Regions from separate parts of the Gardnerella bivia genome, predicted to be linked through region 2. Evidence: riboswitches for the same ligand, from Rfam matches in the RefSeq annotation. Region 2 holds a riboswitch; the other holds the start of a gene.
What was found. A riboswitch is a leader RNA that binds a small molecule or an ion and turns the genes downstream of it on or off. The one in region 2 is predicted to bind thiamine pyrophosphate.
Positions count from the first base shown of each region.

Region 1 (5,104 bases), 350 kb from region 2:
TTTTTTAGCTCATTATTTTAGCTAATCATTTTGTGCTATAGCACTCATTTTTAACTTCCATTTTAGCTGTTTGCTATTTTATTAGTAAATCACCTTAATGCTCGATGAGCTTGATTAAAGAAGTTATATTCATATATGCATGAAGTCATATATGCTTGAGCTGCTAGAACGCGATCTTTTGGTCCTGCTTCTTCAAATGCACGCTCTACGAATCCGATAGCAGATTTTACGCCTTCCTCAAATTCGTCAGAAGAGTACATGTTAATCCAATCGTGATAAGGATTATCAGGAGTATTTCCAGAAATCAAAGCACGACCAACTTCAGCATATAACCAATAGCAAGGCAATACTGAAGCTGCACCTATAACATAATCATCTGCAGAAGTTCTTGCTAGCAAATGATTTACATAAGATAGCGTTACAGGTGAGCAAGATGGATCCATTTTTATATCCATTCCACCAAGCCAATTAGTGTGTAATTGAGATTCAGCTTCAATACATAAAGCAGATCCTGAAGCCCAATGTACTCTGGCTTCATTGTCAGTTGACTTAGATGCTACTGCAGCTAAAGCACGCGAATAGCGCTTCAAATATTCTGCGTCTTGGTTTATGTAGAACGCAAACAAATCTTTATCTAGACTTCCATCACACAAAGCCTTAATAAAAGGCATGTTCATAATATTGTGATCTACATCTGCGCTCGCGTTCCATAATGCTTGTGTCCATCGTCCACAAGGTTCTAGAACTGGCTTGCGTGGAGTGCTGTGAGCAGGAGCAATAAGTGTTTCTGGGCTGCACCCATCGAAATTATGACTTCTCATGTGTTCCCAAGGTGTAGCAGAAGAATCTAGCTCCAAGCGATAATTTCTAGCAGCATGATTTACAGGTCCATGACCTTTTCCAACATGCAAATATTCTCCGCATCTAATAGCTTCATTCAACCAATGAGTAGTCCAAGCTAATGCGTTTGATACTGTGCTATAGTCACTTAACTTTTTGCCTTCTAATAATGCTAATCCTATGCGAGTTGCAAGTGATGAAGAAAGTGAGCAGCCAGTACCGTGAGTAGTAGTAGTGTTTATGCGAGGGCATGGAACATGTATTGTATTTCCGTCTGGGAATACTACAGTGTTTCCAGCGTCAGCATCTGTTAAGTGTCCGCCTTTAACAATAACAATTGTGTTGTTTTCTGATGCCCACTTACTAGCTTGATCGCATGCTTCTTCAAAATTAGTAGCAGGTTGCTTATCGCATAACACTGCTAATTCTGGAATGTTTGGAGTGATTATATCTGCTTGTGATGCAAACTTTCGCATAGCATCTTCAGCTGATTTTTCTAGAAGTCTGTCTCCTGAAGTTGCAACCATAACTGGATCTAAAACAATAACTGGAACAGGATGATTTTTTAGCCATTCTTGAACTAAGTTAATGTAAGATGTATCTCCTAACATTCCGATTTTTACAGCGTCAATATCAACATCATCGAATACTGCTTCTAATTGCGCTTTCAAAAAATCTGTAGGTGGAGTATACACATTTCTAACTCCGCAAGTATTTTGAGCTACTAGATTTGTTGTTACACACATTCCATAACCGTGTGAAGCCATAATAGATTTCAAATCAGCTTGAATTCCAGCTCCACCTGTTGGATCAGTTCCAGCAATGCTTAATACTCTAGGTACAATTGGCTCATTCAATGGTGGAAGAGATGAATGACGTGCTGTTTCAAGAGATAGAGCAGTGTTTGTATTTTCAGTCATTGTTATCAATCTTTCTTAATAATTGCATGTAATTTATTTGCTTCTTCTTTAGGATTTTCTGCGCGCATCAAAGCAGATACTACGCATAATCCATCTACTGAAGAGTCTTTTATAGGAAAAACAGTTTTTTCGTTTATTCCGCCTATTCCAACTGATTTAATTCCAAGTTCTTTAGCGCGTTTTGCTATTTTTTCCAAGCCTTCATTCGTTAGTGCAGGACCTGCATCTGGTTTAGTAGAAGTAGCCCATACAGGACCAATTCCAATAACGTCAGGAAGAGGGATATTCTCTTTTAGGCACTCGTTATATACAGAATCTACTTGCTCTGTATTTTCAATAGAAAGACCTACCATCCACTCTGCTGGAATTGTTTTGCGAGCTTCAATATATGGCATGTCAGTTTGACCAATATGCAAGTTAAAGCCTAATGTTTTAGCGCATTCTACGCGATCGTCAACGAAGATAGGAACATTTCCATGACCGTTAGCAATTAACTTTTGACGTAATTGGCGAGCTTTATTATTAAAAGTTTCACTATCTGCGTATTTATCTCGCAATTGAACTACGCCAGATCCGCCTTCTACACAATCAAGTGCGATGTCAATTTCTGAGCGTTCGCTCATATTAGGATCTGTTATGAAGTAAAGTGACCAGTCGACTGGGTCAATATTGAATTCAATATCTGTTAGTTCCAGCATTTCTTCAGCGCTTAAATCCATAAGCGCATCCATCCATAGTGTGCGGAAAGTTCCAGGAGAAGTTGATCGTTTCGATGCCCAAGTTCCAGCTGCTGCTGCGTGTACGTGCGCTGCAACTGTAGCAGCAAATGGGCGCTCGCGATTAGCTCCAACGTATGCAGCTACTAGTGCACCAAGTGAGCATCCAGTTCCAACTACTTTTGTCATTATTTCATGGCCTCCGGCAACTCGAGCTGAGCAACCATGACCGTAAATTGCATCTTTTTCGCCAGAAATAGCCACAATTGATCCATATAGTGCAACTAACTTTTTTGCTGCACAAACTGCTGAATCTACGGAATCGCCTGCATCTACGCCTTTTCCGCCGCTTGCTTCACCTGCTAAGCCTAATATTTCAGACGCGTTTCCTCTTATTACTGCAGGCTGATTTTTTACAGCTTCGCGAGCGTATTGTGTGCGTGGACCTAATCCTCCAACGGCAACAGGATCAAAAACCCATGGAGTATGTGCTTTTACAGATCCGCGAATAGCTGCTTCCATAGATTCTCTATCTCCAGGACGGTATGTTCCAAGATTTACAAGTACGCCAGACGCGATTTGAGGGAACACTTCTGCTTCGTCAGGATCTACTACCATTGCAGGAGATGCTCCTGCTGCTAAAAGCACATTAGCTGTAACTTCTTGAACAACATTATTAGTTACGCAATGTGTTAGTGGATTCTTTGCTCTAACTTCTTCAATGCATGATTTCACATCTTCTATGAATTGCTTTTGTCGAGCTTCAATAGAGAATTCACTGTTTTTGTTATTGTCAAAACACGACGTTTTTGTCATGATTTTCCCTTCGCTAGTACTACCTAGATCAGGTTCAACGGGTATAATCTCAGCGCTAAGCGCACCCCGAACCTCTATTTGACTATATCCGCGTGTTATGACGTTTTATTATTTCATTTTGCGAGCGCGACAATCTTTAACGCTTAAGAAAACTAATCCAAGACAAATAAAAATCAGAGTGAAAATTACCAATAAATAAGCGACTCCTATGCCAAGAGTTGTGGCGTTAAATGTGTCTGGAGCGAATCCAAACCATCCTGCTTTAGCTCCATAATTCAAGAAGTTATATGGAGCTATCATGGCGTGTTCACCCCATCTTACTCCAACAACTTTTCCTAAAAATACAGAAAAAGCAACGTATGCGAGTGGTGGAATAGTTGCAAAAAGTACATGATAACGTTTTGAGCGGAATAAGTAGTCGAAAAGTATGAAGTCTAATATTGCTAGAAGTGGAGTAATGAAATGTACGCAAAGGCTACTTGCTCCATTGCTCATATATGCTCCTATAAAACCTAATTTATTGGTTGGAGCTAAGAAGCATAAGTAAAGAGTAAATGTTACTGCTATTGAAATTGTCATCATAAATTTGAAAATGTACCAAGCGTTAGTTTTAGTATCTTTCCAAGTTTTAGTTTCATCTCTTATTTCTGTGTTTATTTTGCATGTTATATCGTTTTTACAATTAGATATGCTGTAAGTATCCCAAATGAATGAGCCTGCAAGAGCTAAGCAAATCATGAGGTTAGAAAGATTTGTGAAGTATGAAAGAGATAGCCAGCCTTGCCATGATGCAGCCATTCCGTATATAGATGTGACTATAGCTATTACGCGTACGATTGAGCGGATAATGTAATCGCGAGTTGTAAGCGCTTTAATTGTTGCGTTTATTGAGTCTGTTGAGTTTGTTGAGTCTGTTGAGTTTAAGTTTTCTGTTGCGTTTATTGAGTCTGTTGTTTCTAATGTTTCTGACGTTTGCAATGCTACTTTTGACTCTGTTTCGTAGTCTTTTTTATATTCATCAATATTCATTTTCACTTATCTTTCTCTTTTAGTTTGTTTTTATTATCTTTTTTATTTTTTAATTTTTAAGTTTTTTTTTTTAAGCGCTTTTTCTAAATAGCCTATTTTTCAGCTTTTAGCATGCTTTTGTTTTTAGTTTTTTACTTTAACTTAGATTATTTTCTATCATGTTTCTAATGTTTCTTAAGCGTTTATCATGATTCTCTTATGTTGCTTTCTTGTGTATTTTTATTTGCTACGAGATTTTTCGTCAGCTCCAATAATTATTTAACTATAAAAAATTTTTTTAATCTGTATAGGATTATTCAAAAATAGCATATGTTTTTTGTGCAAAAAGTTTAATGATTATTATTAGAGTGATTTCACCGTATAATTGTGGATTGTAATTATATTTGAACGAAATGCAGTGGGGTAAGCTATGAATCAATTACAAGCATTGTTTGAAGGTAAGTTGTGTTCTAGCGTACCACTGGAATCTAATCGTTCGAATTCTTCTGATTCTATTACAAATACTTTGCTTGTTTTTGGACCTCCAAATAGCGGTAAAACACGTTTTGCAATTGATGCTGCTTTTAAAGCGATGTTGCATTATTCTAATTTAACTTCTTCGCTAAAGTCTTCTAGTAGCAGAAATAATCCATATGGTCCTGTTTACATGAGTGTGCAAAATCGCATATCTGCTGACCAATATTCTAGTGAAATCATCAATAAATTAGGTGCATCATTCCAATCTAGACCTGTTGGAACTTTGCCAGCTTTGGCTTTCCGAATTGTTTCTGATTTTTCTTTATT
Region 1 covers NZ_CP058399.1:152,200-157,303, reverse strand. Annotated here, with positions in the region: gene HXT27_RS00790 (bifunctional hydroxymethylpyrimidine kinase/phosphomethylpyrimidine kinase) at 90-1,760, opposite strand; gene thiM (hydroxyethylthiazole kinase) at 1,766-3,292, opposite strand; TPP riboswitch at 3,280-3,371, opposite strand; gene HXT27_RS00780 (hypothetical protein) at 3,401-4,090, opposite strand; gene HXT27_RS00775 (3'-5' exonuclease) at 4,731-5,104, shown strand, end outside.
Region 1: another riboswitch for thiamine pyrophosphate. It lies ahead of thiM (hydroxyethylthiazole kinase); the one in region 2 lies ahead of HXT27_RS05710 (ABC transporter permease).

Region 2 (5,104 bases):
TGTTGCAATGAAAGATTTAGAATTGCGCGGAACAGGTAATTTATTAGGAGATGCACAAAGTGGACATATTGAGGGAGTTGGATTTGATCTTTACGTTCGTATGGTTTCTCAGGCTGTTGAAAAGTTTAAAGAGCCTGAGCGTGTGCAAGAAGTATCTACTTGTATTGATTTGCCAATAGAAGCTTCTATACCAACTTCTTATATTGACAGCGATAAATTGCGTTTAGAAGCGTATAGAAAGCTTTCTGTTGCTCGCAATGATGAAGATTTGAAGGAAATTAAAGACGAATTATCTGACCGCTACGGTAATCCTCCTAAATCTTTTGAAGCTTTGTGCGATGTTGCTAGATTGCGTTTTTCTGCTAGTAAATTAGGTATTACTCAAATTGCTGCACAAGGGAAATTCGTGAGAATTATAGGATTAAGCCCTAAAGAATCGTTGTTAATGCGTTTGAAGAGGATTTATAAGGGGATACAATATCGTCCTTTAACACATATGCTTATGATTCCTGCTCCATTTGAATCATCATTGGGTTCTGTTTCTATGAGCGAATCTGAAGTACTTGAATGGGCTAAACAATTGCTTTTAGATTTAGCTTGGTAATTTTAGTGTGATTTATTGCAATGCAAGTCTAAGTTCGTCTTCTATAATCGTATGATTTTCTGGACGTTTTTGCGAGTCAAGTTTAGTGCGGTCAATATTCCACTCTTTAGCAATAACTCCATTTTTCATCATAAGAATTCTGTCTGAAAGACGAACTGCTTCAGAAATATCGTGAGTTACCATTATTACTGTCCAGCCATGTTTTTGTTTTAAGTTATCTAAAAGATCTTGCATGTCTAATCTAGTTAAAGCGTCTAAAGCGCCAAAAGGTTCGTCTAATAATAATAATTCAGGATTATGAACTAAAGCTCGCGCTAATGAAACTCTTTGTGCTTGTCCTCCTGAAAGTTCTGAAGGCCATTTGGATTCACAATCGTTTAGTTGCATATCTTTAAGCGCGTTTTGTGCAATAGTTTTAAGATTAGATTTATTACCTTCCATTCCAAAAATCACATTTTGCCATACTGGTAACCATGGTATAAGTCGTGCATCTTGGAATCCTATTGCTTGATGTTGCGTGACTTTTATCGTTCCGCAATCTGGTTTTATTAAGTTAGAAATCACTTTAAGAAGTGTTGTTTTTCCGCAACCAGATCTACCTATAAGTGAGATAAACGTTCCACTTTGAATCGTGCACGTAATGTCTTTCAGTATTTCTTTATTTTCCTGAAAACTAACGCGTATGTGCTGAAGATTAACGCACTCATAGTTATTTGAATCGTTAATTTCAATAGAAGATTTTGCCAAATCTTGTGATTTAGTTTGCAAATCAGCATACGAATTCTTTGTTATCACGTTTATCTCACTATGTTAGAAATGTAAAGTGTGTTTGTATTTAATCACTTAGTGCAATCAATAGTTGATTTAGTGAAGTCAGGAACGGATTTAATAAATCCATATCTAACTTCCTGCTCAGCTTGTTTTGTCAACATTTCGCGACCTTTTGCATCAATTGGAAGAATGTCTGGAACGTAGAACTTTGCGACTTCTTTAAGCGTGCTTTCAGATGCACCAAATTCTTTATAAGCGTTAGTGATCACGCTAGGATCTTTCTTTGCTTTTTGGGCTTCCTTAACTAATGCGCGATACATTTTCTTAACTAAATCTGGATGCTTTTTAGCAAATGATGCAGAAACCATGTGTATAGAAACGTTTAGATTTCCATAATCTTTAGCATTAACAATTCGTTTTGATCCTGGAGTCGCTAAAGCTGCTGCTAAATTCTGGTCAAATGTTGCTAGTGCGTCAATCTTTTTAGTTGTGAAAGCTACTTGGAAGTTTTTAGGACTCATTTCAACTTCTTGAACTTTAGAAACGTCTAGTCCAGCTTTTTCAAATGAACGGTGAATTACGTAATCTCCAGTTCCACCTTTAGCTATGATTCCAATTTTCTTTCCATACAAGTCTTTTAGTGTTTTAATACCGCTATTAGGAGCTGCTACTATTCCTTGAGAATCTCCGTTGTAGTATTCAATAGCGAATGCAACCCACGGTTGATTTTTTGAAGCCCAATCAATAAAGCGAGTAGTTCCTGTTGAAGAAGCGTCTGCAGCTCCGCTATTTACTGCAGCATATGCGTCTAGTGGAGCGTAAGGTCCTGTAAATTTTACTGTTGATTTGCCAAATTCTTTTTGTGCAAAATCATCATTTTTCAAAGTTGTTAGATAATTAGCTGTTGAAAGATATGCTACACGCATAGTTCCATTGCTTGATGAAGATGATTGTTTAGATTGTTGAGCGCTACCACATGATGCAAGAGCTATTGTTGCGCAGAGGGCGCATGTTACAGCTAAAGCGCGTTTACTTATGTTTGACGCATTAAAATTAAACATAATTAGTTCCTTTTGTTTTATGTTGTTTTGGTTATTTTGTGATTATCTTTTAGTTTTTAATTTCTTCTTTTTTAGTTTTTCTTTTTCGCTTTCTTCGCTCTGGCATAAGAGCATATTCAAATATGTTTGCTGTAAATTCTGAGCTAAGACCTGCAATTGCATATAAAATAATGCATGCCATAGTTTGTTCCGGTCTAAAGAATTGTTGAGCGCGAGCAAGAATATATCCAAGTCCTATTGAAGAATTAACTGTTTCACAAGTTACTAAAGCTACCCAAGCAACAGATATTGCGAATCGTAAACCAGTCATAAAACTTGGTAATGTGCCACGAAGCAAAATCTTTGTAAAAATAGTTGATTTTTTAACGTTATAAGCTTGAGCTAATTCTAATAATTTTGGATCAATATTTCTAACTCCATCGCGGATATTTACATACATAGGTCCAAAAACTCCAACGGCGATAAGAGCAATCTTCATCATTTCATCTATTCCTAGAAAAATAATGAATAATGGAGCTAAAGCTGGGAATGGTATTGAACGTAGCATATGGCTTGGCTTGTCAATTATTGTATTGCCAAGTTTACTGCCTCCTGCGAGTAGCCCGGCTGGAACAGCGAAAGCGATACCTAATAATAGTCCTGCAATAACTCGAAAAATACTTATTGCCAATGAAGGCATAAGTATTCCTTCGTTATTTAAGTCAATAAATGCTTGCACTACCTCAAGAGGGGAAGGTAAAGCTCGATTTTCAATTGGAGAAAGTGTAGTGAAAAACCACAAAAGCAAAATTACAATTGTAGAAATCCAAATTTTGCATGAAGACAACACATTGCATACAATCTTCAATATCTTTTTTGCTTCGTCATGCGAATGGTAACTCATTCGACAATCCCTTCGATAGTGCTAACTATATCAGGTTCGACGAGTATGATCTCAGCGCAATACGCTATAAATTATTGGTTATAGCATGACATACTGCGCACCCCGTGTCCGTGCCAATTATCGCTTATGGGTATGGACAAGTGTTGTAGAATGTAAGGATTTTTTAAAAGTTGTGTAGTTTTTATTTGTGTTTTTATTTGTGTTTTAGCATGTGTATTAGCATGTGTATTAGCATGTGTATTAGCATGTCTTAGTTAAAGTTTTTGTTAAAGTTTTTGTTACATGTCTTAGTTAAAGTTTTTGTTGACTCTTATTTAAAATTTTTTGAGATTTATGAAATCTATTACAAAGTTTATTTGTTGCTCTTAAAAATGCTTTTAGTTAAAATTTTTAAGTATATTTTGATTTATTTTAGATTGTTATTTAATTTATGTGAACGTTCACGGCATAAATGTGCGATTCTATCTTATAACGTCCATAAAACGCACTAATCTTGGAAGAGTCATCACAACCCATAAGTTATAAGGAGTAGTTGTGGCAGCTATTGAAAGCGTATATGCACGCGAAATTTTGGATTCTCGTGGAAATCCTACTGTTCAAGTTTATTTGGAAACTGAAGATGGTGCTCAAGGCATCGGTTTAGTGCCTTCAGGTGCTTCAACTGGTGAAGCTGAGGCTTGGGAGCGCCGTGATGGCGACAAGTCTCGCTACCAAGGCAAGGGTACTTTGCAAGCAGTTAAGGCTGTTAACGAAGTAATCGCGCCAAAGGTTATTGGCATGGATGCCACTGATCAGCGCGCTCTTGATGAAACAATGATTGAGCTTGATGGTACTCCAAACAAGGGCAAGCTTGGTGCTAATGCTATTCTTGGAGTTTCTCTTGCTGCACTTTATGCAGCTGCTGAATCTGCAGAACTTCCATTGTATCGTTATATTGGTGGCACGAATGGTCACATTCTTCCAGTACCAAATATGAACATCATGAACGGTGGTGCTCATGCTGATTTTGCAACCGATATTCAGGAATACATGATTTCTCCATACGGCTTCAATACTTATAGTGAAGCATTGCGCGCTGGCGTTGAAGTTTACCATACTTTGAAGAACGTTTTGAAGAAGGAAGGCTTAGCTACTGGCCTTGGCGATGAAGGCGGTTTTGCTCCAAAGATGAAGTCCAATGAGGATTCATTGAAGTATATTATGGATGCAATTGCAGCTGCAGGTTATGAGCCAGGAAAGCAGATTGGTATTTCTCTTGATGTTGCTTCTTCCGAATTCTACAACAAAGAAAACGGAAAGTATCGTTTTGATGGTGAAGATCGTGAATCTGCTTATATGCTTGATTACTACGAGAAGCTCATTAACGAGTATCCAATTGTTTCCATCGAAGATCCATTCCAGGAAGAAGGATGGGATGATTGGGCAGAAATCACCAAGCGTCTTGGTGATCGTTTGCAATTCGTTGGTGATGATTTGCTCGTCACTAATCCAAAGCGTTTGGCTAAGGGCATTGAACTTGGTGCAGCTAATTCATTGCTCGTGAAGTTGAACCAGATTGGTTCTGTTACTGAAACTCTTGATGCAATTGAACTTGCAACCAAGAACGGTTTCACTTCTATGGTTTCCCATCGCTCTGGAGAAACACCAGACACTACAATTTCTGATCTCGCTGTTGCTAAGAACACTGGTCAGATCAAGACTGGTGCTCCTGCTCGTGGTGAGCGCATTGCTAAGTACAATCGCTTGCTTGAGATTGAGGAAGAGCTTGGCTCTACTGCTAAGTAC
Region 2 covers NZ_CP058399.1:1,438,882-1,443,985, reverse strand. Annotated here, with positions in the region: gene mfd (transcription-repair coupling factor) at 1-604, shown strand, start outside; gene HXT27_RS05720 (ABC transporter ATP-binding protein) at 617-1,351, opposite strand; gene HXT27_RS05715 (ABC transporter substrate-binding protein) at 1,444-2,436, opposite strand; gene HXT27_RS05710 (ABC transporter permease) at 2,486-3,319, opposite strand; TPP riboswitch at 3,309-3,434, opposite strand; gene eno (phosphopyruvate hydratase) at 3,854-5,104, shown strand, end outside.